DNA from 3 places in the Cytobacillus sp. C11.1 genome. Region 1 is predicted to be linked to each of the others. Evidence: a T-box and tRNA genes for the amino acid it is inferred to sense, from the RefSeq annotation. Region 1 holds a T-box; the other regions hold tRNA genes.
What was found. A T-box is a leader RNA that pairs with one kind of tRNA and senses whether it is charged. The one in region 1 lies ahead of thrS (threonine--tRNA ligase), so its partner is inferred to be a tRNA-Thr.
Positions count from the first base shown of each region.

Region 1 (9,890 bases):
ATGATGTCATTTCAAATGCTTCATGTACCACGAACTGTCTTGCACCTGTTGCAAAGGTTCTAGATGAGCAATTTGGCATTGAAAATGGACTTATGACAACAGTTCATGCATATACAAATGACCAAAAGAATATTGATAACCCGCACAAGGATCTCGCCGCGCACGTGCTTGCGGCCAATCCATCATTCCAACGTCAACAGGAGCTGCCAAAGCTTTGTCACTTGTATTGCCTCATTTAAAAGGCAAATTGCATGGTATGGCATTGCGTGTTCCAACTCCAAACGTATCTTTAGTGGATTTGGTGGTAGACCTTAAGCGCGATGTTACAATTGAAGAAGTTAATTCAGCTTTTGAGACTGCTTCACAAGGATCGCTGAATGGAATTCTTGATATTACAGATGAGCCATTAGTTTCAATTGATTTTAATACAAATGAACATTCAGCCATTATCGATGGATTATCCACAATGGTAATCGGCACAAATAAGGTGAAAGTATTGGCATGGTATGATAATGAATGGGGCTATTCATGCCGGGTTGTCGACTTAACTAAATATGTAGCCCAAGAGCTTTTCCAAGCATCTGCTGTAAAAGTTGGTTAAACTATAGCAATCTCTTTTTATAAAATAATACCCATACCCTTTATGCCTGCCTACCCCGGCAGGCTATTTTTGTTCTGGAAAAACTTCTGTCAAAAACGATTATTTACATTAAAGCCGATGGACGAACCTATATAATAAATTTGCGAAAAAAATGTAGAACAATGTGTTGCAAAAAGAAAACAAACGAAGTATACTAATCCTCGTGAACTTCTCCGAGTTTTGGTACGGTAGCTACTTAAAGGGTTAGGACCTCTCTGGACTAACTTTCCCCCGTGGTAGTTATAGACCAGTATAAATCTGGAAATTCATTAATTAATAGCTTCATAAAAGTTTAAAGGGGGAAATTTGAATATGGAAACTATGGGTCGTCACGTTATCTCAGAACTTTGGGGATGCGATTTTGAAAAGTTAAATGATATGGATTTTATTGAGCAGACATTCGTAAATGCAGCATTAAAATCAGGTGCTGAAATTCGCGAGGTTGCATTCCACAAGTTTGCGCCGCAGGGTGTAAGCGGAGTAGTCATAATCTCTGAATCTCACTTAACTATTCACAGCTTCCCGGAGCATGGCTATGCCAGCATTGATGTATATACGTGTGGAGATCTTGACCCTAACATCGCTGCAGACTTTATTGCAGAATCGTTAGGAGCTCAAACGCGTGAGAATATCGAGATTCCTCGCGGTATGGGTCCAGTTCAAGTTAAACAAGCTCAAGTACTTTAATAACTGAATGATAATCGGCAAATCCAGAGGTGTATACATTACACCTCTTTTTATTTTGTGAAAAACGATATTGATTACCCTGGCTTAACCATTAGGGTTTCCTTGCAAAAAATAGTACAATAGGAATACATACAAAATTTACGGAGGAAAGAGGATGTCTATTTTTCGGCAGCTTGCCAATCGCTATAAAAAACAGTGTGAAACACATGAAAATCACTCCGACCCTGAGCTGGCAACGAGATATTATAGAACGAACACTGCCCAAATAATGCAAACAATTGAGGAACTGTTCAAAGCGGATCGCAAAGTGCATATTGTCAGCACTTCAAAAGAACATGGCGAGATTGCAGCAGAGATAAAGAAAGACAAAACCTTTTTTGCCATTGTAACCGTTGTTACTGTTAAGCCATTTGAAACTGCAGTAGATATTAATCTATCGACAGAGCAATCCTCTTTGTCAGGCGTTCACCCTATTCTTAAAAGAGAAGTGCTTTCAATTTACGAAAAGATAAATAAAAAACATGATTTTCTTGGAGCTGCAAGAAACGCAGACAAATAGTTGCACTTGTACTGTCTCCCCCTTTTTTATAAGATAAGAGTAACAAAAAAAATCGGAATAGAACCCAAGGCACTTAAGCCCTCTTAATATATAAATGGATTCGGAGCTGATTGTATGAGATGCCCTTCATGCCAAAATAATAATACCCGCGTTCTCGATTCACGCCCTGTCGATGATAGCAGGTCTATCCGCCGCAGAAGGGAATGTGAAAAATGCGGATACCGGTTCACTACTTTTGAAAAAGTTGAAGAAATTCCTCTTATTGTTGTTAAAAAAGAAGGAACCAGGGAAGAGTTCAGCCGTGAAAAAATACTGCGCGGCCTTATTAAAGCATGCGAAAAACGGCCAGTTGCACTTAAGGACCTTGAGGAAATTACCTTTGAAGTGGAGAAAGAGCTTAGAAGCAACGGTGTTTCTGAAATAAAGAGCGATGAAATTGGTGAAATGGTCATGGACAGGCTTGCGAAAGTGGATGATGTGGCATACGTGCGTTTCGCCTCTGTCTACAGGCAATTCAAGGATATTAACGTTTTTATTGATGAACTAAAAGAATTAATTAAAAAAGAACAATCATAATCGAATCAGGTATAGTTTGACTGCACCCTGATTCTGGCTGAATAGGAATGACGGGCTGAAGGATATTCTTTGGCTCTTTTTTTGCGACATATGTGCTGACAAGGGATTTTTTAGTGGGACTTTATATTAGCGACAAAATCATCTGGTGTTGGGGAAAAGGTAGATAGTTGAGCGGATTAACGACGAAATTCCAACTGGTATTGGGAAAAAGGTAGTTAATCGAGCTGAATAACGACGAAAGTCCACCAGGTAAAGGGAATATGGTAGTTAATCAAGTGGAATAACGACGAAAGTCCACCAGGTAAAGGGAATATGGTAGTTAATCAAGTGGAATAACGACGAAAGTCCACCAGGTAAAGGGAATATGGTAGTTAATCGAGCGGAATAAAGACGAAAGCCCACCAGGTAAAGGGAATATGGTAGTTAATCAAGTGGAATAACGACAAAAAACCACCTGGCCAGCGTAATATGGCAGCTAATAAACATATGCACGCCGCTCTCTTACCGGAACCGGCAAGCTGCAGTTAACTAATTCAGGTACAAGACGAACAAGATAATAATAGAACGGAAAAAGGTGATCGTTATGGCCCAGCATTGGCAAGAAATGCTTCCAATTGACAGATACACAGTAGCCGCCAGCGGGCTTTTGCATGAATATGACCGAAAAGTGCTGACACTGTTGTACCAGCCTCTTATTGGTTCAACTTGTTTTAGCTTATATATGACCCTCTGGGCTGAACTGGAGGAAAACCGGCTTTGGTCTTCTTCCAACTCACACCACAGCTTGATGAATTTTATGGGCATGGGGCTTAAGGAAATTTATGAAGCTCGCCTCAAGCTGGAGGGAATTGGGCTTCTAAAGGTATATGTAAACAAGGAAGATGATACCCGTTCATTTATATATGAGCTGCTCCCTCCTTTAACACCAGAACAATTTTTCCTTGATGGCATGTTAAATATTTATCTCTACAAAAAATTGGGAAAAAACCAATTTATGAGGCTGAAACGCTTCTTTTCGGATCAAAAGGTGCATCCAAAACAAGGGTATCAAGAAGTAACCAAAGCTTTTCAGGATGTATATAAATCAGGGCATCCAGGCACTTTTGAGGTTGACAGGGATATGGAGCAGCTTATGAACGAGCCGAAGGGGCTGGGGTATATAGGCAGACAAGAACAAGAGGGAATCCAGATCTCCAATGAAGCTTTTAACTTTGATTTGCTTCAGGCAGGGCTGAATGAGTCGCTTGTTCCGAAAAAAGCCCTTACAGCTAAAGTAAAGGAATCCATCAGCAATCTTGCTTTTTTGTATGGAATTGACCCGATTCAAATGAAAAATATAGTGATCAGTGCTGTAAATGTCGACAATGAGATTAATGTTGAAGAATTAAGGAAATCTGCACGCGATTGGTATCAATTTCAAAACCAGGATCAGCTTCCATCCCTTATTGACCGGATACAGCCTGCTGTGCATCAAACTCATAAAAATGAGCCAAAGACGCAGGAAGAGGAATTGATCCGTTATTTGGAAGTCACATCACCTAGGGAGCTTTTAAAAGATATATCCGGAGGAGCAGAGCCATCAAAAAGTGACTTGCAAATAATTGAGGATGTCATGTTCCAGCAAAAGCTTTTGCCAGGGGTAATTAATGTACTCATTCAATATGTTATGCTAAAAACAGATATGAAATTGACCAAAGGCTACGTTGAAAAAATAGCGGGTCACTGGGCCAGAAAAAAGATCAAGACCCCACAGGAGGCCATGCTTTTAGCTAAAAAAGAGCACCGCCAATATCTTGACTGGGCAGAAGGAAAGAAAACACCTAATAAAAAAGCAAATAGAAAGCAGCCTATCAGGACAGAAATGCTTCCTGACTGGTTTGATGATAAAAGTGAAACAAGCAGTAAAAAACCAGATGACCAGCCGAATAAGAGCGGCAAGGATCAGGATGAACTTGAAATGAAAAAAAGAGAGCTTAAAGAAAAACTGAAAAAACTTCGATCACAGGAGGTGACTGATTGATGGAAAAGATCAATGAAACACTTAGGCGCCTTGCGGGCAATGAAGGCTTCCAAAAAAGGTATGAAATGATGCGTAATCAAACGCTGAATCACCCGGAGGTAAAGGCTTTTTTGAGGGACCATAAGGATGAAGTGACATCTGAAATGGTTGAAAAAAGCCTGATCAAGTTATTTGAATATACACAGCAAAGCAAGGAGTGCAATAAATGCCCCAGTCTTGAAGGCTGCATCAATTTTATGCAGGGCTATCACCCTGAACTTGTTATTCAAATGGGTATTATTGATTTGAAGTACGATAAATGCCCCCGCAAGGTTATGTATGATGAGAAGCGGAAAAATGAAAAGCTTATCCAGAGTCTGTATGTCCCAACTGATATTCTGCATGCCACGTTTGACTCGGTCTATGATGATGACGATCGTATCATGGCAGTAGATAAAGCTGCTTCATTCGTAATGGACTATCAGCCAGGATCTAAGAAAAAGGGGATTTATTTTTACGGTAAGTTCGGTGTCGGTAAATCCTATTTGCTTGGAGCAATTGCCAATGAGCTGGCAAGTAAAAAGGTTTCCTCTATGATTGTGTATGTCCCTGAGCTGTTCAGGGAATTAAAGAACTCAATTGGAGACCATACTTTAAATAGCAAGATTGAAACAATTAAAAAAGCGCCGGTTTTAATGTTTGATGATATTGGTGCCGAAACGATGTCAAGCTGGACAAGGGACGAAATTTTAGGTCCAATTCTCCAGTTCCGCATGCAGGAAAGCCTTCCTACCTTTTTCACCTCTAACTTCGATTTCCAAGGGCTGGAGCATCATCTATCCTACAGCCAGCGCGGTGAAGAAGAAAAGATGAAGGCCAGAAGGATTATGGAGCGGATCAAATACCTTGCAGATCCTGTCCTTGTGGAAGGCCCTAACAGAAGAGTTTAACAAAGAAAGCTGCCGTGAAATGTCCGGCAGCTTCTTCTGTATGCTATTTTTCCTTGTATTAAATTGTTAAAAGAACAAACCTGACTTCTAATTTGGCCAGGTTCTCCATATACATAGAACAGAGATTTGTATAAAGGGGGGATTTGGTTGATCGAAATCATTTTCCAAAGCAGTACAGATGCAATGAATTTTCATGAGCATCTTCATGAACGGCTGCTGTATTCTAACCAAACCGATAAAAAAACTCTTCAATTTGAAGGTCAACATATAGTTAAAATCCTTATTGAAAATAATCTAAAAGATTTGGAGTCTGTAAAAGAAGTATTTTACCAGTTTATCGTCAACAGGAAGCAGGATGATTGGTTTAGAAGAATCCTGATGGAAAACTATTATTATGAAGATGAGTGTGAACAGCAGCAAATTCTTGAAATTATCCGCTCCATTTTGGAAGGAAACCGTGAGGATCTAGCTGCATTTGTAAGCGATGTGGATGTTAAGGAAAGTTTGAAAAGTGCAATCGATCAGCTGTTTCAGAATAATATATCGTTTTCTTTTGATTCCTTTGTAAAGTTTCGGATGCGTCCGCTTATGGATCAAATGGCCAAATATGTGGAAGTATCCATCGATGAGTATAAAATGGAGCAGGAATACCAAATGTTTATTCAAACATTAAGAGATTTTTTATCAGGCAGGCAGGCAAAGCTGGATACAATCCATGTACTTATGGATGAGGGCATTCATTTTTATGATGAGCAATTTTATGAAATAAAGCGGGGAGAGCTTCTAAGAATGATTGACCGGAAACTTTTATCCAATCATCCGGTATATGTGGACTCCGTAACGATTGCGCCACTTCTCTCCATTGCACCATCGTGCATTTATCTATATTCTGATGACTATGAACAGCCATTGGTCAGAACGATCCGCAATATATTCGAAGAAAGACTTGTACTGGATTCTATTTCAGGCTTTTACGAAAATAAAAGAATCTATCCTTTCGCAGCTGATGAAAAAATGTAAGATATACCCTTGATTTTCCTGAAATAACAAACTATAATAACGTACATATTATGTTATTCAAGCAAAAGTTGCGATGAGGATAAGGGTATTCTTATACGGTTCAAAGAGAGGGAAGGCAAGGCTGAAACCTTCCTAACACGATTCGAATGCTTACCGCCTCTGAACTCCAGCCAGGAAATGGGCTGGCGGTAAAAGACCGTTATCTTACTACAGAGTCATTTTTCGTATTGGAAAGTGAGAAGTAGGGTGGAACCACGTGTTAATAATAACTCGTCCCTTTTTTAGGGGCGGGTTTTTTTGTTTTTGGCTGAGTTTCAGGTTATTAACATGGCCATCTATAACAGGTTGAAACGCAGGAACTCTGAATTCAGATATCTTGCGCTAACATAAAAAGGAGGAAATATCATGTCTGAAGTTGTTAAAGTTTCGTTTCCAGATGGTGCTGTAAAGGAGTTTCCAAAGGGAACGACAACAGAAGATATCGCAGCTTCGATCAGCCCTGGCCTGAAGAAAAAAGCGATTGCCGGTAAGCTGGATGGAGAAATGTATGATCTTCGGCGTCCAATTGAAAAGGATGGGGCTATTGAAATTGTTACAGCTGACAGCAGCGACGCGCTGGAGGTTCTGCGTCATAGTACTGCCCACTTGATGGCGCAGGCGATAAAGCGTTTATATAAAAATGTAAAGCTAGGTGTCGGACCAGTTATTGAAGGCGGGTTTTATTATGACATAGACCTGGAAGAATCCCTGTCGCCGGAGGACCTTCCTGTAATTGAAAAAGAAATGAAAAAAATCATTAATGAAAATATTGATATCATCCGCAAAGAAGTCAGCCGTAATGAAGCTGTCGAGATGTATAAGGAAATTGGTGATGAATATAAGCTTGAACTGATTGAAGCCATTCCAGAAGATGAAACAGTAACAATCTATGAGCAGGGTGAGTTTTTTGACCTATGCCGAGGCGTTCACGTTCCGTCAACAGGAAAGCTGAAAGAGTTTAAATTATTAAGCATTGCCGGTGCATACTGGAGAGGCAACAGTGATAATAAAATGCTTCAGCGTATTTATGGAACAGCCTTTTTCAAAAAAGAAGACCTGGCTGAACATTTACGTTTGCTCGAGGAAGCAAAAGAGCGTGATCACCGTAAAATCGGCAAAGAGCTTAACCTGTTCATGAACTCTCAAAAGGTTGGCCAAGGTTTGCCTTTATGGCTGCCGAAAGGGGCAACAATCCGCCGCAACATCGAACGCTATATTGTTGATAAGGAAGAAAGATTAGGTTATAACCATGTGTACACTCCAATCATGGGAAGTGTAGATCTTTATAAAACTTCCGGACACTGGGACCATTATCAGGAGGACATGTTCCCTGTGATGGAAATGGATAATGAACAGCTGGTTCTACGTCCGATGAATTGCCCGCATCACATGATGATTTACAAAAACGGCATTCACAGCTACCGAGAGCTGCCTATCCGCATTGCAGAACTTGGAACAATGCACCGCTATGAAATGTCAGGAGCCCTATCAGGACTTCAGCGCGTGCGAGGTATGACTCTCAATGATGCGCACATCTTTGTACGTCCTGACCAGATTAAGGAAGAATTCAAGCGTGTTGTTCATTTGACCCTAGAGGTATATAAGGACTTCGATATTAGTGATTATTCATTCCGTCTATCCTACAGGGATCCTCAAGATACTGAGAAATATTTCGATGACGATGAAATGTGGGAAAAGGCACAGGCAATGCTGAAAGAAGCCATGGATGAAATTGGCCTGGATTACTTTGAGGCAGAAGGCGAAGCAGCTTTTTACGGCCCGAAATTGGATGTTCAGGTTAAAACTGCCCTTGGCAAAGATGAGACATTATCGACTGTCCAGCTTGACTTCTTATTGCCTGAACGTTTCGACTTAACATATGTAGGAGAAGATGGAAAGCCTCATCGCCCTGTAGTTATCCACCGCGGTGTTGTATCCACAATGGAACGATTTGTGGCATTCCTGATTGAAGAATACAAAGGAGCATTTCCAACATGGCTAGCGCCTGTTCAAGTTCAGGTCATTCCGGTGTCTCCTGATGTGCATTTTGATTATGCAAAACAAGTACAGGAGCAGCTTCAGGCAGAAGGCTTCCGCGTTGAGCTTGACGACCGCAATGAAAAAATCGGCTATAAGATCCGTGAAGCGCAAATGCAAAAAACTCCTTACATGCTTGTAGTCGGAGACAATGAAGTAACTGAAAAAGCTGTCAATGTCCGCAAGTATGGAGAGCAAAAATCAGAAACAGTTCCATTTGAAGATTTCATCTCAGCTTTAAAAGCTGAAGTTAAACGCTAATATAGGTATGAAAGGGCTGCGCAGTCTGCAGCCCTTTTCTATTTTAAACTCTGTTAACGATTCGTTGATAGATGGTGATTTTCGTTGATATAATGGAAAATTCGTTGATATATGGGCGGTTTTCGTTGATATATATAAATTCGTTTATATATTTTAAATCTTGAAAAAAACTGGGACTTATTTCTTTTTAAAAGAAATTAGCAAAACCATATTGCAAAAAGAGATATATTTTGTTATGCTTTTCTTCGTTGTGATAAAAGTTATTCGTTTGACACGAAATCATACTTTGTGATATAGTATCTAAGGTAATTGAATACAGTTTGAGGAAAAGAAGAAGCACCCGCTTCTCACCTGATTGACGCAAAGTGCAGTTGGCAGGTTTTACGTGAACATTTTCTGTTTATATACGTAAGTGTGGGTGTTTTCATCCGCACTTTTTTATTTGGTTAAAAACAGTTCTGTTTCCCTCTGTGGAAGAGAAATGTTGCATAACTTGCGATTCAGCTTTGGTCCGGTGCAGTTGGCAGCTTATGAAGCTGTCAATCTCCAGCAGGCGCTTGCGCTTTTCTTGACCCAAACGTTGTGTTCGCATTAAACCTTGGAGGTGTCTAGCTATTAGCAAAGATATGTTGTTAAACGAGGGCATTCGCGCCCGCGAAGTCCGTCTTATTGACCAAAACGGCGAGCAGTTAGGAATTAAATCAAAATTCGACGCACTTGAAATTGCTTCTCGTGCAAATCTTGATCTTGTTCTGGTTGCACCGAATGCGAAACCTCCTGTAGCCCGTATCATGGACTACGGAAAGTTCAAGTTCGAGCAGCAGAAGAAAGAGAAAGAAGCTCGCAAAAACCAGAAGATTATCAGTATTAAAGAGGTTCGCCTTAGTCCGACTATTGAAGAACATGACTTTAATACTAAGCTTCGCAATGCTATTAAATTCCTTGAAAAAGGCGATAAAGTAAAAGCATCGATCCGATTCAAAGGACGTGCCATTACGCATAAGGAAATTGGCCAGCGTGTTCTAGTCCGCTTTGCGGAAGCTTGCAATGAAGTTGCAGCAGTGGAATCACATCCGAAAATGGATGGCCGAAGCATGTTTATGGTCTTAGCACCGAAAAACG
Region 1 covers NZ_CM176935.1:1,962,672-1,972,561, forward strand. Annotated here, with positions in the region: partial or broken gene AC3ZVC_RS09695 (glyceraldehyde-3-phosphate dehydrogenase) at 1-601, shown strand, start outside; gene speD (adenosylmethionine decarboxylase) at 953-1,327, shown strand; gene AC3ZVC_RS09705 (hypothetical protein) at 1,482-1,886, shown strand; gene nrdR (transcriptional regulator NrdR) at 2,001-2,462, shown strand; gene AC3ZVC_RS09715 (replication initiation and membrane attachment family protein) at 3,046-4,482, shown strand; gene dnaI (primosomal protein DnaI) at 4,482-5,411, shown strand; gene ytxC (putative sporulation protein YtxC) at 5,559-6,431, shown strand; T-box leader at 6,493-6,712, shown strand; gene thrS (threonine--tRNA ligase) at 6,837-8,768, shown strand; ribosomal protein L20 leader region at 9,091-9,214, shown strand; gene infC (translation initiation factor IF-3) at 9,395-9,890, shown strand, end outside.

Region 2 (9,890 bases), 190 kb from region 1:
GCCAGCAGCCGCGGTAATACGTAGGTGGCAAGCGTTGTCCGGAATTATTGGGCGTAAAGCGCGCGCAGGCGGTTCCTTAAGTCTGATGTGAAAGCCCCCGGCTCAACCGGGGAGGGTCATTGGAAACTGGGGAACTTGAGTGCAGAAGAGAAGAGTGGAATTCCACGTGTAGCGGTGAAATGCGTAGAGATGTGGAGGAACACCAGTGGCGAAGGCGACTCTTTGGTCTGTAACTGACGCTGAGGCGCGAAAGCGTGGGGAGCAAACAGGATTAGATACCCTGGTAGTCCACGCCGTAAACGATGAGTGCTAAGTGTTAGAGGGTTTCCGCCCTTTAGTGCTGCAGCAAACGCATTAAGCACTCCGCCTGGGGAGTACGGCCGCAAGGCTGAAACTCAAAGGAATTGACGGGGGCCCGCACAAGCGGTGGAGCATGTGGTTTAATTCGAAGCAACGCGAAGAACCTTACCAGGTCTTGACATCTCCTGACAACCCTAGAGATAGGGCGTTCCCCTTCGGGGGACAGGATGACAGGTGGTGCATGGTTGTCGTCAGCTCGTGTCGTGAGATGTTGGGTTAAGTCCCGCAACGAGCGCAACCCTTGATCTTAGTTGCCAGCATTCAGTTGGGCACTCTAAGGTGACTGCCGGTGACAAACCGGAGGAAGGTGGGGATGACGTCAAATCATCATGCCCCTTATGACCTGGGCTACACACGTGCTACAATGGATGGTACAAAGGGCTGCGAGACCGCGAGGTTAAGCGAATCCCATAAAACCATTCTCAGTTCGGATTGCAGGCTGCAACTCGCCTGCATGAAGCCGGAATCGCTAGTAATCGCGGATCAGCATGCCGCGGTGAATACGTTCCCGGGCCTTGTACACACCGCCCGTCACACCACGAGAGTTTGTAACACCCGAAGTCGGTGGGGTAACCTTTTGGAGCCAGCCGCCTAAGGTGGGACAGATGATTGGGGTGAAGTCGTAACAAGGTAGCCGTATCGGAAGGTGCGGCTGGATCACCTCCTTTCTAAGGATATTTACTTGAGACGTGACGTGTTTTGTTCGTTTAGTTTTGAGAGACCAATCTCTCATTGAATTATTCGTTCTTTGAAAACTAGATAATGTTAATGAAGAAGCAATAACCGAGTAATCGCCATCTTAGTTTTTTTCTCTTATGTAAGTTTTTTAAAACCAAGTAAGAGCACAAACCATGAGGACGATGAGCGGCAAGAAGCTCAAGGAAGCAACCGAACGAGCACCGAAGCGTACGGGAGTACGTGAGGAGCACAGTGACGAAGCTGACGCAGAGATTCGCAGTCGATCAGCGGCCGAAGTAGGTTAAGTTAGAAAGGGCGCACGGTGAATGCCTTGGCACTAGGAGCCGATGAAGGACGGGACTAACTCCGATATGCTTCGGGGAGCTGTAAGTAAGCTTTGATCCGGAGATTTCCGAATGGGGAAACCCCCTATCCGTAATGGGATAGGATCTTTACCTGAATACATAGGGTATGGAAGGCAGACCCGGGGAACTGAAACATCTAAGTACCCGGAGGAAGAGAAAGCAAACGCGATTCCCTGAGTAGCGGCGAGCGAAACGGGATTAGCCCAAACCAAGAGGCTTGCCTCTTGGGGTTGTAGGACACTCTACACGGAGTTACAAAGGAACGAGGTAAATGAACAGGTCTGGAAAGGCCGGCCAGAGAAGGTAAAAGCCCTGTAGTTGAAACTTCGTTCCCTCCAGAGTGGATCCTGAGTACGGCGGGACACGAGAAATCCCGTCGGAAGCAGGGAGGACCATCTCCCAAGGCTAAATACTCCCTAGTGACCGATAGTGAACCAGTACCGTGAGGGAAAGGTGAAAAGCACCCCGGAAGGGGAGTGAAAGAGAACCTGAAACCGTGTGCCTACAAGTAGTTAGAGCCCGTTAATGGGTGATAGCGTGCCTTTTGTAGAATGAACCGGCGAGTTACGATTACATGCGAGGTTAAGTTGACAAGACGGAGCCGCAGCGAAAGCGAGTCTGAATAGGGCGAATGAGTATGTGGTCGTAGACCCGAAACCAGGTGATCTACCCATGTCCAGGGTGAAGTCCAGGTAACACTGGATGGAGGCCCGAACCCACGCACGTTGAAAAGTGCGGGGATGAGGTGTGGGTAGCGGAGAAATTCCAATCGAACTTGGAGATAGCTGGTTCTCTCCGAAATAGCTTTAGGGCTAGCCTCATGTAGTAAGAGTCTTGGAGGTAGAGCACTGTTTGGACTAGGGGCCCTCATCGGGTTACCGAATTCAGACAAACTCCGAATGCCAAAGACTTATCCATGGGAGTCAGACTGCGAGTGATAAGATCCGTAGTCAAGAGGGAAACAGCCCAGACCACCAGCTAAGGTCCCAAAGTATACGTTAAGTGGAAAAGGATGTGGAGTTGCTTAGACAACCAGGATGTTGGCTTAGAAGCAGCCACCATTTAAAGAGTGCGTAATAGCTCACTGGTCGAGTGACTCCGCGCCGAAAATGTACCGGGGCTAAACGTATCACCGAAGCTGTGGATGGACATCTGCGATGTCCGTGGTAGGAGAGCGTTCTAAGGGCGTTGAAGCTAGACCGCAAGGACTGGTGGAGCGCTTAGAAGTGAGAATGCCGGTATGAGTAGCGAAAGATGGGTGAGAATCCCATCCACCGAATGCCTAAGGTTTCCTGAGGAAGGCTCGTCCGCTCAGGGTTAGTCGGGACCTAAGCCGAGGCTGAAAAGCGTAGGCGATGGACAACAGGTTGATATTCCTGTACCACCTCTTTACCGTTTGAGCAATGGGGGGACGCAGGAGGATAGGGTAAGCGCGCTGTTGGATATGCGCGTCCAAGCAGTTAGGCCGGTAACGAGGCAAATCCCGTTACCACACAGGCTGAGCTGTGACGGCGAGGGAAATTTAGTACCGAAGTTCCTGATTCCACACTGCCAAGAAAAGCCTCTAGCGAGGGAAAAGGTGCCCGTACCGCAAACCGACACAGGTAGGCGAGGAGAGAATCCTAAGGTGAGCGAGAGAACTCTCGTTAAGGAACTCGGCAAAATGACCCCGTAACTTCGGGAGAAGGGGTGCTCATTAGGGTGAATAGCCCTGATGAGCCGCAGTGAATAGGCCCAGGCGACTGTTTAGCAAAAACACAGGTCTCTGCGAAGCCGCAAGGCGAAGTATAGGGGCTGACGCCTGCCCGGTGCTGGAAGGTTAAGAGGAGAGGTTAGCGCAAGCGAAGCTTTGAATCGAAGCCCCAGTAAACGGCGGCCGTAACTATAACGGTCCTAAGGTAGCGAAATTCCTTGTCGGGTAAGTTCCGACCCGCACGAAAGGCGTAACGATCTGGGCACTGTCTCAACGAGAGACTCGGTGAAATTATAGTACCTGTGAAGATGCAGGTTACCCGCGACAGGACGGAAAGACCCCGTGGAGCTTTACTGTAGCCTGATATTGAATTTTGGTACAGCTTGTACAGGATAGGTAGGAGCCGTAGAAACCGGAGCGCCAGCTTCGGTGGAGGCGTCGGTGGGATACTACCCTGGCTGTATTGAAATTCTAACCCGCGCCCCTTATCGGGGCGGGAGACAGTGTCAGGTGGGCAGTTTGACTGGGGCGGTCGCCTCCTAAAAAGTAACGGAGGCGCCCAAAGGTTCCCTCAGAATGGTTGGAAATCATTCGCAGAGTGTAAAGGCACAAGGGAGCTTGACTGCGAGACCTACAAGTCGAGCAGGGACGAAAGTCGGGCTTAGTGATCCGGTGGTTCCGCATGGAAGGGCCATCGCTCAACGGATAAAAGCTACCCCGGGGATAACAGGCTTATCTCCCCCAAGAGTCCACATCGACGGGGAGGTTTGGCACCTCGATGTCGGCTCATCGCATCCTGGGGCTGTAGTCGGTCCCAAGGGTTGGGCTGTTCGCCCATTAAAGCGGTACGCGAGCTGGGTTCAGAACGTCGTGAGACAGTTCGGTCCCTATCCGTCGTGGGCGCAGGAAATTTGAGAGGAGCTGTCCTTAGTACGAGAGGACCGGGATGGACGCACCGCTGGTGTACCAGTTGTCTTGCCAAAGGCATCGCTGGGTAGCTATGTGCGGAAGGGATAAGTGCTGAAAGCATCTAAGCATGAAGCCCCCCTCGAGATGAGATTTCCCATAGCGTCAAGCTAGTAAGATCCCTGAAAGATGATCAGGTTGATAGGTCAGAGGTGGAAGCGTGGCGACATGTGGAGCTGACTGATACTAATCGATCGAGGACTTAACCAAGTTATTGGTGAATACTCGGTAACACTTCTTCATGCATTATCTAGTTTTGAGGGAATGAAAAATATTAAATTTCCTCTTGAAAAATCTTAAAAAGACGGTATAATAAACCTTGTCTTTGAAAAATAGTCTGGTGGCGATAGCGAGAAGGTCACACCCGTTCCCATACCGAACACGGAAGTTAAGCTTCTCAGCGCCGATGGTAGTTGGGGGCTGTCCCCCTGTGAGAGTAGGACGCTGCCGGGCTTTAATAATGGAGGATTAGCTCAGCTGGGAGAGCATCTGCCTTACAAGCAGAGGGTCGGCGGTTCGATCCCGTCATCCTCCACCATTGAATTTAAATGTACAAGCTGCCGGTGTAGCTCAATTGGTAGAGCAACTGACTTGTAATCAGTAGGTTGGGGGTTCAAGTCCTCTCGCCGGCACCATTTTCTCTTCAATCTCTTTGAGATTTTTATGAGCCATTAGCTCAGTCGGTAGAGCATCTGACTTTTAATCAGAGGGTCGAAGGTTCGAGTCCTTCATGGCTCACCATTTAAATATGCGGGTGTGGCGGAATTGGCAGACGCACCAGACTTAGGATCTGGCGCCGCAAGGCGTGGGGGTTCGAGTCCCTTCACCCGCACCATTTATTTTTGCGGAAGTAGTTCAGTGGTAGAACATCACCTTGCCAAGGTGGGGGTCGCGGGTTCGAATCCCGTCTTCCGCTCCATTTAATTGCCGGGGTGGCGGAACTGGCAGACGCACAGGACTTAAAATCCTGCGGTAGGTGACTACCGTACCGGTTCGATTCCGGTCCTCGGCACCAGTTGAATTTTAAAAACGCGCCCGTAGCTCAATTGGATAGAGCGTTTGACTACGGATCAAAAGGTTAGGGGTTCGACTCCTCTCGGGCGCGCCATAAAACGGGGAGTAGCTCAGCTTGGTAGAGCACTTGGTTTGGGACCAAGGGGTCGCAGGTTCGAATCCTGTCTTCCCGACCACTAGATACTAAATGGGGCCTTAGCTCAGCTGGGAGAGCGCCTGCTTTGCACGCAGGAGGTCAGCGGTTCGATCCCGCTAGGCTCCACCATAAATATAATATCATATCATTTTGGCGGTGTAGCTCAGCTGGCTAGAGCGTACGGTTCATACCCGTGAGGTCGGGGGTTCGATCCCCTCCGCCGCTACCATTTTTATAAACGAAGCTGGACCTTTAGCTCAGCTGGTTAGAGCAGACGGCTCATAACCGTCCGGTCGTAGGTTCGAGTCCTACAAGGTCCACCATTTTCACTTATATACGGAGGAATACCCAAGTCCGGCTGAAGGGATCGGTCTTGAAAACCGACAGGCGGGTCAAACCGCGCAGGGGTTCGAATCCCCTTTCCTCCTCCATTATTTTAATACTATTACCGCGGGGTGGAGCAGTCCGGTAGCTCGTCGGGCTCATAACCCGAAGGTCGCAGGTTCAAATCCTGCCCCCGCAATCTGGTCCGGTAGTTCAGTTGGTTAGAATGCCTGCCTGTCACGCAGGAGGTCGCGGGTTCGAGTCCCGTCCGGACCGCCATTTTTATAATATGGCTCAGTAGCTCAGTCGGTAGAGGATTTTAAAAGAATGCAGCTGCGAAGCATTAACATCCCTGAATGGCATGCTTTTAAAATCTGCAACAAAGAACACAGTGCTTTGGAGCACATGTTTCAAGCTTTAGGATTACTAATTTTATATGGCTCAGTAGCTCAGTCGGTAGAGCAAAGGACTGAAAATCCTTGTGTCGGCGGTTCGATTCCGTCCTGAGCCACCTTTTATACAACCTAATGCGGGTGTAGTTTAGTGGTAAAACCTCAGCCTTCCAAGCTGATGATGAGGGTTCGATTCCCTTCACCCGCTCCAAAATGGGCCTATAGCTCAGCTGGTTAGAGCGCACGCCTGATAAGCGTGAGGTCGATGGTTCGAGTCCATTTAGGCCCACCATTTTGATTGTTCCGCAGTAGCTCAGTGGTAGAGCATTCGGCTGTTAACCGAACGGTCGTAGGTTCGAATCCTACCTGCGGAGCCATATATGGGGAAGTACTCAAGTGGCTGAAGAGGCGCCCCTGCTAAGGGTGTAGGTCGGGCAACCGGCGCGAGGGTTCAAATCCCTCCTTCTCCGCCATATATTGGCCCCTTGGTCAAGCGGTTAAGACACCGCCCTTTCACGGCGGTAACACGGGTTCGAATCCCGTAGGGGTCATACAAAAAAGCTGTCAACATGATGTTGGCAGCTTTTTTGTTGTCCTTTTTCTTTTGTCTGTGTTAAAGCTTTATGCTTATTTTAGCACCTGTGTATTGGAGCAGAGCTCAACAGCAAGGTTAACACTCCCATTGTTTAAAAGTGGGCTTTACCTCCTAATCAAACTTCTCTTCCTTCTCACTCAGCTTATTCCCTGGATTATTCAAATCAATTTCCGAAGAAACCCCTGTGTATGGTCCTCTGAACATATCTCCTGTGGCCAGGATTTTTCCATCAGGTGCTTCAAATAGTGGAATCTTCACTTGGTCTTTATTTGCCTCGTTTAATAAAAATTCTTCTTCTTTATTACTCAAAATATTATTCTCCCTTCATTTATTGCTTGCATAGTTTGTGTTATTTTGTCTAAGTTTGTTCCAGATTATGTCGAAGGCTGCTGAATAAAGTAAAAACGTTCCGGTTTTTAGCGCATTTTGAATGTTACTGTCATAAAATTAAAAAAACTTTTACAAGGATTTTTTCTTCCTTGCACGAATATAAAAGGAAAGTCATAAGAATTTGAGACTGGGTGGGGAGAAGGATGCTAGTGGATACTTTGTTTCCAACCGATTATCAGCTGCATTTGTTCCATGAAGGAACATTTTTTGAGAGTCATCAGTTATTTGGTGCGCATGTAGTTGAGGAAGATGGAAGAGTTTTTACCCGTTTTTGTGTTTGGGCACCGAATGCTGAAATTGTCAGATTAGTCGGTGATTTCAATGATTGGAATGGAGAAGGCTATACCTTACATAGAGTGAATAATGAAGGTGTTTGGTTTATTCAGCTGGATGAAGACATGCAGGGTGCCTTGTATAAGTATGAAATTAAAACAAAGGAAGGAATGGTTTTACTAAAGTCAGATCCGTACAGCTTCCATTCAGAGGTCAGACCCAATACGGCTTCTATTGTGTCTTCATTGGAAGGCTATCAATGGAATGATAGCAAATGGATGCAGAAAAAGGAGAAGAAGAAGATTTATTCAGAGCCTGCTGTTATTTATGAGGTGCATTTGGGGTCCTGGAAAAAGAAAGAAGATGGCAGCCTGCTTTCTTACAAGGAGCTTGCAGATGAACTGATTCCTTATGCAGTGGAGCATGGCTTTACCCATATTGAACTGCTTCCTGTCATTGAGCATCCGCTCGACGCCTCCTGGGGCTATCAGGGAACGGGCTATTATTCGGCAACAAGCAGATATGGGACTCCGCATGAACTTATGTATTTTGTTGACCAGTGCCACCAGCATGGGATTGCTGTGATACTGGACTGGGTTCCAGGGCATTTTTGCAAGGATGCCCATGGCCTTTATCAGTTTGACGGAACCTATTTGTATGAGTACGAAACTGAAGGAGACAGAGAGAATCGTGTTTGGGGAACAGCCAATTTTGATCTTGGCAAAAATGAAGTGCAAAGCTTTCTCATCTCCAATGCTGTTTTTTGGATGGAAAACTATCATATTGATGGCTTCCGGGTTGATGCGGTTGCAAATATCATTTATTGGCCAAACCGGAACGGAGAAAAGGAGAATCCATTTGGTGTCCGTTTTCTGCAGAACTTAAATAAAGTTGTCTCTCAATATGATCCCTCGTTTTTAATGATGGCAGAAGATTCAACAGATTGGCCACAGGTGACTTCACCGGTCCATTATGGCGGGCTAGGCTTTCATTACAAGTGGAATATGGGCTGGATGAATGACGTGCTTACATATATGGAAACAGCGCCTGATAAGCGCTCCGCCGTTCATGGGAAAATGACGTTTTCCCTTTTGTACGCTTTTACGGAGAACTTTGTTCTTCCGCTTTCCCATGATGAAGTTGTTCATGGAAAAAAATCGCTGCTCGATAAAATGCCGGGTAATTACTGGGAGAAATTTGCCCAGTTAAGGCTGCTTCTTGGCTATATGATTGCACATCCTGGAAAGAAGCTTCTTTTTATGGGCAGCGAACTTGGACAGTTCTCTGAATGGAAGGATAAAGAACAGCTTGATTGGCACTTGCTCGATTATGAGATGCATAAAAAAGCAAATGACTATGTGAAAGAGCTGATAAAGGTTTATAAACGCTCCAAGCCGCTATATGAGCTGGATCATCTGCAAGATGGTTTTGAATGGATTGATGTTAATAATTCAAGCCAATCCATCTTTTCTTTTATCAGAAAAGGGGCAAAAGAGGATGACTTCCTGGTCATTGTCTGCAATTTTACACCTGCTTTATATCAAGATTACCGTGTTGGTGTTCCAAATGAAGGTTCATACCGGGAAATCTTCAATAGTGACAGTGAAAGCTATGGAGGCTCCAATTGTATTAATAAAAAAGTGCTTAAGACAGAGGAAAAAGAGTTTCATGGGAAACCATTCAGCATGAAAATGTCTATTCCGCCATTTGGCATTTCAATTTTGCGTCCAGTAAAACATCGGAAGGAGAGGAAGGGAAATGGGAAAGAAAAAGTGCGTAGCCATGCTATTAGCAGGGGGAAAGGGAGCAGGCTTAGTTCGCTGACGAAGAGTCTTGCAAAGCCGGCTGTCCCGTTTGGAGGAAAGTATCGGATTATTGATTTTACATTAAGCAACTGTACGAATTCCGGCATTGATACAGTAGGTGTTCTAACCCAATATCAGCCGCTTGTGCTAAATTCTTATATTGGCATTGGAAGTGCATGGGATCTGGATAGGAAAAATGGCGGGGTGACTGTGCTGCCGCCTTACAGTGAATCCTCGGAAGTCAAGTGGTATACAGGAACAGCAAGCGCTATTTATCAGAACCTAAACTATCTGAAGCAATATGATCCTGAATATGTCCTCATTTTATCAGGTGACCACATTTATAAAATGAATTACGAACTGATGCTGGAATACCATATTGAAAAAGGCGCGGATGCAACGATTTCGGTCATAGAAGTGCCTTGGCCGGAGGCAAGCAGGTTCGGCATCATGAACACGAGTGAAGATATGAGGGTCGCTGAATTTGATGAGAAACCAGCTTTTCCTAAAAATAATCTGGCATCAATGGGAATATATATCTTTAATTGGTCTGTTTTAAAGGAATATTTGGAAATGGACGACCGGAATCCTGAATCAAGCCATGACTTTGGCAAAGATATTATTCCTCTTATGCTTGACGAAAATAAAAAGCTGTTTGCTTATCCATTCAATGGATACTGGAAGGACGTTGGAACAGTTAAAAGCCTGTGGGAAGCAAATATGGATTTGCTGGATGATGAATGCGAGTTGAATCTTTTCGATCATGACTGGAGAATTTATTCTGTTAATCCAAATCATCCGCCACAATATATTTCACCTGAAGCTGAGGTAGCGGAATCACTGATTAATGAAGGCTGTACCATTGAAGGGGAAGTTGAAAAATCAGTACTGTTCCAGGG
Region 2 covers NZ_CM176935.1:1,768,086-1,777,975, forward strand. Annotated here, with positions in the region: rRNA gene AC3ZVC_RS08740 (16S ribosomal RNA) at 1-1,028, shown strand, start outside; rRNA gene AC3ZVC_RS08745 (23S ribosomal RNA) at 1,338-4,272, shown strand; rRNA gene rrf (5S ribosomal RNA) at 4,399-4,515, shown strand; tRNA gene AC3ZVC_RS08755 (tRNA-Val) at 4,525-4,600, shown strand; tRNA gene AC3ZVC_RS08760 (tRNA-Thr) at 4,622-4,697, shown strand; tRNA gene AC3ZVC_RS08765 (tRNA-Lys) at 4,728-4,803, shown strand; tRNA gene AC3ZVC_RS08770 (tRNA-Leu) at 4,813-4,897, shown strand; tRNA gene AC3ZVC_RS08775 (tRNA-Gly) at 4,907-4,981, shown strand; tRNA gene AC3ZVC_RS08780 (tRNA-Leu) at 4,989-5,077, shown strand; tRNA gene AC3ZVC_RS08785 (tRNA-Arg) at 5,094-5,170, shown strand; tRNA gene AC3ZVC_RS08790 (tRNA-Pro) at 5,176-5,252, shown strand; tRNA gene AC3ZVC_RS08795 (tRNA-Ala) at 5,266-5,341, shown strand; tRNA gene AC3ZVC_RS08800 (tRNA-Met) at 5,365-5,441, shown strand; tRNA gene AC3ZVC_RS08805 (tRNA-Ile) at 5,459-5,535, shown strand; tRNA gene AC3ZVC_RS08810 (tRNA-Ser) at 5,551-5,643, shown strand; tRNA gene AC3ZVC_RS08815 (tRNA-Met) at 5,662-5,735, shown strand; tRNA gene AC3ZVC_RS08820 (tRNA-Asp) at 5,739-5,815, shown strand; tRNA gene AC3ZVC_RS08825 (tRNA-Phe) at 5,975-6,047, shown strand; tRNA gene AC3ZVC_RS08830 (tRNA-Gly) at 6,066-6,139, shown strand; tRNA gene AC3ZVC_RS08835 (tRNA-Ile) at 6,144-6,220, shown strand; tRNA gene AC3ZVC_RS08840 (tRNA-Asn) at 6,231-6,305, shown strand; tRNA gene AC3ZVC_RS08845 (tRNA-Ser) at 6,311-6,401, shown strand; tRNA gene AC3ZVC_RS08850 (tRNA-Glu) at 6,408-6,479, shown strand; gene AC3ZVC_RS08855 (hypothetical protein) at 6,635-6,832, opposite strand; gene glgB (1,4-alpha-glucan branching enzyme) at 7,057-9,890, shown strand, end outside.
Region 2: it has a tRNA-Thr gene. The T-box ahead of thrS (threonine--tRNA ligase) is inferred to sense a tRNA for this amino acid. The anticodon was not compared.

Region 3 (9,890 bases), 1.2 Mb from region 1:
TGTCGATTAAGAACGCCACGTCCTGTGGCAACATCGACGTCAACAAATCCGTGTGTAAGTGAGCTTAATCAACTCTTATATGGAGAGTTTGATCCTGGCTCAGGACGAACGCTGGCGGCGTGCCTAATACATGCAAGTCGAGCGGACGGATGGGAGCTTGCTCCCTGAAGTCAGCGGCGGACGGGTGAGTAACACGTGGGCAACCTGCCTGTAAGACTGGGATAACTTCGGGAAACCGGAGCTAATACCGGATAACTCTTTCCCTCACATGAGGGAAAGCTGAAAGATGGTTTCGGCTATCACTTACAGATGGGCCCGCGGCGCATTAGCTAGTTGGTGAGGTAATGGCTCACCAAGGCAACGATGCGTAGCCGACCTGAGAGGGTGATCGGCCACACTGGGACTGAGACACGGCCCAGACTCCTACGGGAGGCAGCAGTAGGGAATCTTCCGCAATGGACGAAAGTCTGACGGAGCAACGCCGCGTGAGTGATGAAGGTTTTCGGATCGTAAAACTCTGTTGTTAGGGAAGAACAAGTACCGGAGTAACTGCCGGTACCTTGACGGTACCTAACCAGAAAGCCACGGCTAACTACGTGCCAGCAGCCGCGGTAATACGTAGGTGGCAAGCGTTGTCCGGAATTATTGGGCGTAAAGCGCGCGCAGGCGGTTCCTTAAGTCTGATGTGAAAGCCCCCGGCTCAACCGGGGAGGGTCATTGGAAACTGGGGAACTTGAGTGCAGAAGAGAAGAGTGGAATTCCACGTGTAGCGGTGAAATGCGTAGAGATGTGGAGGAACACCAGTGGCGAAGGCGACTCTTTGGTCTGTAACTGACGCTGAGGCGCGAAAGCGTGGGGAGCAAACAGGATTAGATACCCTGGTAGTCCACGCCGTAAACGATGAGTGCTAAGTGTTAGAGGGTTTCCGCCCTTTAGTGCTGCAGCAAACGCATTAAGCACTCCGCCTGGGGAGTACGGCCGCAAGGCTGAAACTCAAAGGAATTGACGGGGGCCCGCACAAGCGGTGGAGCATGTGGTTTAATTCGAAGCAACGCGAAGAACCTTACCAGGTCTTGACATCTCCTGACAACCCTAGAGATAGGGCGTTCCCCTTCGGGGGACAGGATGACAGGTGGTGCATGGTTGTCGTCAGCTCGTGTCGTGAGATGTTGGGTTAAGTCCCGCAACGAGCGCAACCCTTGATCTTAGTTGCCAGCATTCAGTTGGGCACTCTAAGGTGACTGCCGGTGACAAACCGGAGGAAGGTGGGGATGACGTCAAATCATCATGCCCCTTATGACCTGGGCTACACACGTGCTACAATGGATGGTACAAAGGGCTGCGAGACCGCGAGGTTAAGCGAATCCCATAAAACCATTCTCAGTTCGGATTGCAGGCTGCAACTCGCCTGCATGAAGCCGGAATCGCTAGTAATCGCGGATCAGCATGCCGCGGTGAATACGTTCCCGGGCCTTGTACACACCGCCCGTCACACCACGAGAGTTTGTAACACCCGAAGTCGGTGGGGTAACCTTTTGGAGCCAGCCGCCTAAGGTGGGACAGATGATTGGGGTGAAGTCGTAACAAGGTAGCCGTATCGGAAGGTGCGGCTGGATCACCTCCTTTCTAAGGATATTTACTTGAGACGTGACGTGTTTTGTTCGTTTAGTTTTGAGAGACCAATCTCTCATTGAATTATTCGTTCTTTGAAAACTAGATAATGTTAATGAAGAAGCAATAACCGAGTAATCGCCATCTTAGTTTTTTTCTCTTATGTAAGTTTTTTAAAACCAAGTAAGAGCACAAACCATGAGGACGATGAGCGGCAAGAAGATCAAGGAAGCGACCGAACGAGCACCGGAGCGTACGAGAGTACGTGAGGAGCACAGTGACGAAGCTGACGCAGAGATTCGCAGTCGATCATTGGCCGAAGTAGGTTAAGTTAGAAAGGGCGCACGGTGAATGCCTTGGCACTAGGAGCCGATGAAGGACGGGACTAACTCCGATATGCTTCGGGGAGCTGTAAGTAAGCTTTGATCCGGAGATTTCCGAATGGGGAAACCCCCTATCCGTAATGGGATAGGATCTTTACCTGAATACATAGGGTATTGAAGGCAGACCCGGGGAACTGAAACATCTAAGTACCCGGAGGAAGAGAAAGCAAACGCGATTCCCTGAGTAGCGGCGAGCGAAACGGGATTAGCCCAAACCAAGAGGCTTGCCTCTTGGGGTTGTAGGACACTCTACACGGAGTTACAAAGGAACGAGGTAAATGAACAGGTCTGGAAAGGCCGGCCAGAGAAGGTAAAAGCCCTGTAGTTGAAACTTCGTTCCCTCCAGAGTGGATCCTGAGTACGGCGGGACACGAGAAATCCCGTCGGAAGCAGGGAGGACCATCTCCCAAGGCTAAATACTCCCTAGTGACCGATAGTGAACCAGTACCGTGAGGGAAAGGTGAAAAGCACCCCGGAAGGGGAGTGAAAGAGAACCTGAAACCGTGTGCCTACAAGTAGTTAGAGCCCGTTAATGGGTGATAGCGTGCCTTTTGTAGAATGAACCGGCGAGTTACGATTACATGCAAGGTTAAGTTGACAAGACGGAGCCGCAGCGAAAGCGAGTCTGAATAGGGCGAATGAGTATGTGGTCGTAGACCCGAAACCAGGTGATCTACCCATGTCCAGGGTGAAGTCCAGGTAACACTGGATGGAGGCCCGAACCCACGCACGTTGAAAAGTGCGGGGATGAGGTGTGGGTAGCGGAGAAATTCCAATCGAACTTGGAGATAGCTGGTTCTCTCCGAAATAGCTTTAGGGCTAGCCTCATGTAGTAAGAGTCTTGGAGGTAGAGCACTGTTTGGACTAGGGGCCCTCATCGGGTTACCGAATTCAGACAAACTCCGAATGCCAAAGACTTATCCATGGGAGTCAGACTGCGAGTGATAGATCCGTAGTCAAGAGGGAAACAGCCCAGACCACCAGCTAAGGTCCCAAAGTATACGTTAAGTGGAAAAGGATGTGGAGTTGCTTAGACAACCAGGATGTTGGCTTAGAAGCAGCCACCATTTAAAGAGTGCGTAATAGCTCACTGGTCGAGTGACTCCGCGCCGAAAATGTACCGGGGCTAAACGTATCACCGAAGCTGTGGATGGACATCTGCGATGTCCGTGGTAGGAGAGCGTTCTAAGGGCGTTGAAGCTAGACCGCAAGGACTGGTGGAGCGCTTAGAAGTGAGAATGCCGGTATGAGTAGCGAAAGATGGGTGAGAATCCCATCCACCGAATGCCTAAGGTTTCCTGAGGAAGGCTCGTCCGCTCAGGGTTAGTCGGGACCTAAGCCGAGGCTGAAAAGCGTAGGCGATGGACAACAGGTTGATATTCCTGTACCACCTCTTTACCGTTTGAGCAATGGGGGGACGCAGGAGGATAGGGTAAGCGCGCTGTTGGATATGCGCGTCCAAGCAGTTAGGCCGGTAACGAGGCAAATCCCGTTACCATACAGGCTGAGCTGTGACGGCGAGGGAAATTTAGTACCGAAGTTCCTGATTCCACACTGCCAAGAAAAGCCTCTAGCGAGGGAAAAGGTGCCCGTACCGCAAACCGACACAGGTAGGCGAGGAGAGAATCCTAAGGTGAGCGAGAGAACTCTCGTTAAGGAACTCGGCAAAATGACCCCGTAACTTCGGGAGAAGGGGTGCTCATTAGGGTGAATAGCCCTGATGAGCCGCAGTGAATAGGCCCAGGCGACTGTTTAGCAAAAACACAGGTCTCTGCGAAGCCGCAAGGCGAAGTATAGGGGCTGACGCCTGCCCGGTGCTGGAAGGTTAAGAGGAGAGGTTAGCGCAAGCGAAGCTTTGAATCGAAGCCCCAGTAAACGGCGGCCGTAACTATAACGGTCCTAAGGTAGCGAAATTCCTTGTCGGGTAAGTTCCGACCCGCACGAAAGGCGTAACGATCTGGGCACTGTCTCAACGAGAGACTCGGTGAAATTATAGTACCTGTGAAGATGCAGGTTACCCGCGACAGGACGGAAAGACCCCGTGGAGCTTTACTGTAGCCTGATATTGAATTTTGGTACAGCTTGTACAGGATAGGTAGGAGCCGTAGAAACCGGAGCGCCAGCTTCGGTGGAGGCGTCGGTGGGATACTACCCTGGCTGTATTGAAATTCTAACCCGCGCCCCTTATCGGGGCGGGAGACAGTGTCAGGTGGGCAGTTTGACTGGGGCGGTCGCCTCCTAAAAAGTAACGGAGGCGCCCAAAGGTTCCCTCAGAATGGTTGGAAATCATTCGCAGAGTGTAAAGGCACAAGGGAGCTTGACTGCGAGACCTACAAGTCGAGCAGGGACGAAAGTCGGGCTTAGTGATCCGGTGGTTCCGCATGGAAGGGCCATCGCTCAACGGATAAAAGCTACCCCGGGGATAACAGGCTTATCTCCCCCAAGAGTCCACATCGACGGGGAGGTTTGGCACCTCGATGTCGGCTCATCGCATCCTGGGGCTGTAGTCGGTCCCAAGGGTTGGGCTGTTCGCCCATTAAAGCGGTACGCGAGCTGGGTTCAGAACGTCGTGAGACAGTTCGGTCCCTATCCGTCGTGGGCGCAGGAAATTTGAGAGGAGCTGTCCTTAGTACGAGAGGACCGGGATGGACGCACCGCTGGTGTACCAGTTGTCTTGCCAAAGGCATCGCTGGGTAGCTATGTGCGGAAGGGATAAGTGCTGAAAGCATCTAAGCATGAAGCCCCCCTCGAGATGAGATTTCCCATAGCGTCAAGCTAGTAAGATCCCTGAAAGATGATCAGGTTGATAGGTCAGAGGTGGAAGCGTGGCGACATGTGGAGCTGACTGATACTAATCGATCGAGGACTTAACCAAGTTATTGGTGAAACTCGGCAATTCTTCTTCATTCATTATCTAGTTTTGAGGGAACGAAAATTTAAAATTTCCTCTTGAAAAATCATAAAAAGACGGTATAATAATACTTGTCTTTGAAAAATAGTCTGGTGGCGATAGCGAGAAGGTCACACCCGTTCCCATACCGAACACGGAAGTTAAGCTTCTCAGCGCCGATGGTAGTTGGGGGCTGTCCCCCTGTGAGAGTAGGACGCTGCCGGGCTGTTTCATTATACCACTATTCCGCAGTAGCTCAGTGGTAGAGCATTCGGCTGTTAACCGAACGGTCGCAGGTTCGAATCCTGCCTGCGGAGCCATTTTCATAAAGACCTTATTGGGACTTATGAGCTGTTGCTTCCATAGCTCAGCAGGTAGAGCACTTCCATGGTAAGGAAGAGGTCACCGGTTCGAGCCCGGTTGGAAGCTCTTTTAGAAAAAACAACTAGATTTATCAGGCCCCTTGGTCAAGCGGTTAAGACACCGCCCTTTCACGGCGGTAACACGGGTTCGAATCCCGTAGGGGTCACCATTTTGGAGGATTAGCTCAGCTGGGAGAGCATCTGCCTTACAAGCAGAGGGTCGGCGGTTCGATCCCGTCATCCTCCACCATTTAACTTGCCGGTGTAGCTCAATTGGTAGAGCAACTGACTTGTAATCAGTAGGTTGGGGGTTCAAGTCCTCTCGCCGGCACCATGCTTCTAACTTCCTTGATTAACTTCAGCGGAAGCATGCGAAAAATCCCGAAGGGATTTTGAGCAGTTATAAGGATCGAAGCACCTTTTACCATTCGGAGGGGTAGCGAAGTGGCTAAACGCGGCGGACTGTAAATCCGCTCCTTCGGGTTCGGCAGTTCGAATCTGCCCCCCTCCACCATTTATTTTTAATAAAAACAGCAAAAACTGGACAAGCTATGAATGTCCTTTTTATTTTGTTAATTATTGGGCTATAGCCAAGCGGTAAGGCACCGGACTTTGACTCCGTCACTCGCAGGTTCGAATCCTGCTAGCCCAGCCATTTTTATGAGCCATTAGCTCAGTCGGTAGAGGATTGAGAAAGTTTGCAACATCGAAGCAAAACTTCAGCGAATAGCAGGCTGTAGCAATCTGCGACAAAAACCGAAGGGTTTTGGAGCACCTCTGCAATCTCAGTTTAGGCAACAATTTATTTCCGAGCCATTAGCTCAGTCGGTAGAGCATCTGACTTTTAATCAGAGGGTCGAAGGTTCGAGTCCTTCATGGCTCATCTTTAGCAATAACATAGACCTTGGGAATCGATTCCTGAAGGTCATATTTTTGAATAAAATTGTTTGCGGAAGTAGTTCAGTGGTAGAACATCACCTTGCCAAGGTGGGGGTCGCGGGTTCGAATCCCGTCTTCCGCTCCAAGAATGGGGCCTTAGCTCAGCTGGGAGAGCGCCTGCTTTGCACGCAGGAGGTCAGCGGTTCGATCCCGCTAGGCTCCACCATCATACATATAGTAAATCCTTAAGCCTACTTGGCTTAAGGATTTTTTGTTTTTATAACTTTGATATATAACTACTCGATAGGCTTACTAGATCAAGCAGCTAGAACTCATTAGCAGCGGGAAGTGGCGCAAAAAATCCAAAAGTGGCACGTAAATCAGTCAAAGTGGTTCATATGTTTAAAAAGTGACGCATAAACAGCTGAAAGTGATACATAAATTAGAAAAGTGATTCATAAGTGAAAATTTAAGAAAGAATTGCTGGATTTTAAAAGGGGATTATCCATTGTTCTGAAAGAATCTAGCCTGCTGTCATAGTTTATTCTCGATTTTCAGTGTATTATTTGTAATTTTCAGCAGTTCGTTCGTTAAATTTCATGGTTTATTAGCTTGTTTCTCTGATTTGTTCGCAATGTTCACTATTGAACTGTACAAACGGAGTGAGGAGCAATATAAAATGCTCTCCCAAATACTTTTTCTCTTTCCTTGTTAACCGCATATATATACACGATTTTGTCGAGTTGAGTCATGTGTTTGAAAGCGGTTAAAATAATAGTATGAAGGGAAAGGGAGGACACAGATTATGAAAAGACAGAAATTATCGATAATTGGAATGCCTATGGATTTGGGTCAGATGCGACGCGGTGTGGATATGGGGCCAAGTGCGATTCGATACGCTGGCGTGAATGAGCGATTAAAGAGTTTATTTGAAGAAATCCATGACCAGGGTGATATTGCAATTGGAAGACCGGAAGTACAGGTAGATCCGGAATCCAATCTTAGAAACTTGGATTTAATAGCAGAAAAGACAGAAAAGTTGTCCGAAGAAGTAGATAAGGCTATAGAGGCGGGATCATTTCCATTGGTGCTTGGCGGTGACCACAGCATTGCCATTGGAACATTAGCTGGTGTATCCAAGCATTACAAGAATCTAGGGGTTATCTGGTATGATGCCCATGGTGATTTAAATACAGCGGAAACCTCGCCATCCGGAAATATTCATGGGATGCCTCTTGCAGTCAGCCTTGGAATCGGTCATACGCTATTAACGAATGTCGGCGGATATGGCCCAAAGGTAAAGCCGGAGAACATTGTTATTATCGGTGCGAGATCTTTGGATGAAGGTGAAAGAGAACTTATTAAAGAAAAGGGCATAAAAGTTTACACAATGCATGAAATTGATCGTCTCGGTATGACAAAGGTCATGGAAGAGTCTATTACATATTTAAAAGATCGCAATACGGATGGCGTCCACCTGTCACTGGATCTTGATGGGCTGGATCCGCATGATGCACCAGGGGTTGGAACACCGGTAATTGGCGGAATCAGCTACCGTGAGAGCCACTTGGCAATGGAAATGCTCGCGGAGGCTCAAATTATTACATCGGCAGAATTTGTGGAAGTAAATCCAATTCTGGATGATAAAAATAAAACGGCTACTGTAGCAGTAGCACTTATGGGTTCATTGTTTGGAGAGAAGCTTCTTTAAGAGCAGCAAAAAAGATGAGCAGAACCGCTATGAGTTCTGCTCATTTTTTTGATGTAAGTATATAGTATTTATTTAGAAGTCGATCGAGCTTAATGCTAGTTTCTACTACCCGATGGTTAGTAAATGAAGTAACTGCTGCTAACTGTACCATTTCCGACCGGCAATCCTCAATATCTCTTAATAAGTCATCTACAAACACCGTAACCAACCCTTTTCCATAATTTTAGTACTTTTATACCCCTGATAAAATTTTTTTAAACCAGAAGAAGTAAATATTTGTTAATATAGAAAATGAATGTTTTTTATAAAAAAATGAAACCTTTTCCGCTATCGATTCGTAATATCGATTAGCCGCAGTGGAGCGGAGGTAAAAAAATGGAGACAGTCGTAAAGAAAAGGATCAAGCAAGTATTAAAAGGCGACCAGGATGCTTATGCTGAAGTAGTTGAAATATATAAAGATAAGGTGTTTCAAATTTGTTTCAGAATGCTGGGTAACAGGCATGAAGCCGAAGATATTGCGCAGGAAGCATTTTTAAGGGCATATGTGAATATCAGCAGCTTTAATATTGAATTGAAGTTTTCTACGTGGCTATATCGGATTGCCACTAATCTCTGTATAGACAGGATAAGGAAAAAGAAGCCGGATTATTACCTGGATGCAGAAGTTGCGGGCACGGATGGGCTTAATATGTATTCTCAAATTGCCTCGGATGCCAGGCTGCCTGAAGACGATGTGGAAAGCTTGGAGCTGCAGGAGACGATTCAAAGGGAGATATCCAAGCTGCCTGAAAAGTACCGATCAGTTATTGTACTGAAGTATATTGAAGAGTTATCGTTAAATGAGATCAGTGAAACGCTGGATCTTCCTTTGGGGACGGTTAAAACCCGGATTCACCGGGGCCGGGAAGCGCTTAGAAATCAATTACGATATGTTTAGTAAAGAGGGTGAGAACTTTGAAATGTCCAGCAGAAATTATTCTTTATATGCATGAGTATTTAGATGAAGAGATCTCAGCCGAACATGAAAAGGAATTAAGGGTACATCTTCAAACCTGTGAAGAGTGCCAAAATCATTTTCACGAGTTGAAAAAAACGATAGCTTTAGTACAAAGCACTTCACATATACAGGCACCAGAAAATTTTACAGCTAAAGTGATGGCGAAACTGCCAAAGGAAAAACGCAAGGTCGGTGTACAGCGCTGGTTCAGGCAGCATCCGCTTTTAACCGCAGCTTCCCTATTTCTTGTATTAATGATGGGCAGCCTTGTCTCTTCTTGGGATCAGGACCACCAGTTATCAGTTTCCAAACAGCCAAATCTGGTTGTGCAAAATGATAAGGTTATTGTTCCAGAAGGGGAAATTGTTAAAGGTGATGTTGTTGTAAAAAATGGAACTTTGGAAATTCAAGGTCAAGTAGAAGGAAATGTTACTGTCATTAATGGGGAGCAGTATATGGCTTCTGCAGGAAAAGTAACGGGAGAAATAGAAGAAGTTAACGCCATTTTTGAATGGATTTGGTACCACATTAAAAAGGCATCAAAGGATATTGTTAGTGTCTTTGACAATGATGAATCAGAGAAATAAAAATAGCTAATAAAAGAATCCCTGCTCTAGAGCAGGGATTCTTAATATCAGCGCAATAAATTTTCCAGCTGTTTGCGTGGCCGCAAAATTGGAATTAGGTTTAAATATGATATAATATGAAAGTTACATATATAAAGGAACATACCATAGCTTGAACGTAAAGCTTATAGCTTTTGAAATATATATTTGGAGGAAGGACAATGTCGTTTGCAGATTTCTCTATTTTGAAATTGTTGGCTAATACAATAGACATTCTCCTTGTTTGGTACGTCATCTATAAACTCATAATGATTGTCAAAGGAACGAAGGCTGTCCAATTGCTAAAAGGTATATTTGTCATTATCCTTGTTAAAGTGGCAAGCGACAAGTTCCACCTGCAAACGTTAGGATGGATGATGGAACAAGTGCTTCTTTGGGGATTTCTTGCCGTTATTATTATTTTCCAGCCGGAGTTGAGGAGAGCGCTGG
Region 3 covers NZ_CM176935.1:721,654-731,543, reverse strand. Annotated here, with positions in the region: rRNA gene AC3ZVC_RS03705 (16S ribosomal RNA) at 77-1,626, shown strand; rRNA gene AC3ZVC_RS03700 (23S ribosomal RNA) at 1,936-4,869, shown strand; rRNA gene rrf (5S ribosomal RNA) at 4,994-5,110, shown strand; tRNA gene AC3ZVC_RS03690 (tRNA-Asn) at 5,130-5,204, shown strand; tRNA gene AC3ZVC_RS03685 (tRNA-Thr) at 5,241-5,313, shown strand; tRNA gene AC3ZVC_RS03680 (tRNA-Glu) at 5,342-5,416, shown strand; tRNA gene AC3ZVC_RS03675 (tRNA-Val) at 5,421-5,496, shown strand; tRNA gene AC3ZVC_RS03670 (tRNA-Thr) at 5,505-5,580, shown strand; tRNA gene AC3ZVC_RS03665 (tRNA-Tyr) at 5,677-5,760, shown strand; tRNA gene AC3ZVC_RS03660 (tRNA-Gln) at 5,827-5,901, shown strand; tRNA gene AC3ZVC_RS03655 (tRNA-Lys) at 6,057-6,129, shown strand; tRNA gene AC3ZVC_RS03650 (tRNA-Gly) at 6,196-6,270, shown strand; tRNA gene AC3ZVC_RS03645 (tRNA-Ala) at 6,276-6,351, shown strand; gene rocF (arginase) at 6,931-7,836, shown strand; gene AC3ZVC_RS03635 (Spo0E family sporulation regulatory protein-aspartic acid phosphatase) at 7,877-8,035, opposite strand; gene sigW (RNA polymerase sigma factor SigW) at 8,212-8,775, shown strand; gene AC3ZVC_RS03625 (zf-HC2 domain-containing protein) at 8,793-9,422, shown strand; gene cdaA (diadenylate cyclase CdaA) at 9,623-9,890, shown strand, end outside.
Region 3: it has a tRNA-Thr gene. The T-box ahead of thrS (threonine--tRNA ligase) is inferred to sense a tRNA for this amino acid. The anticodon was not compared.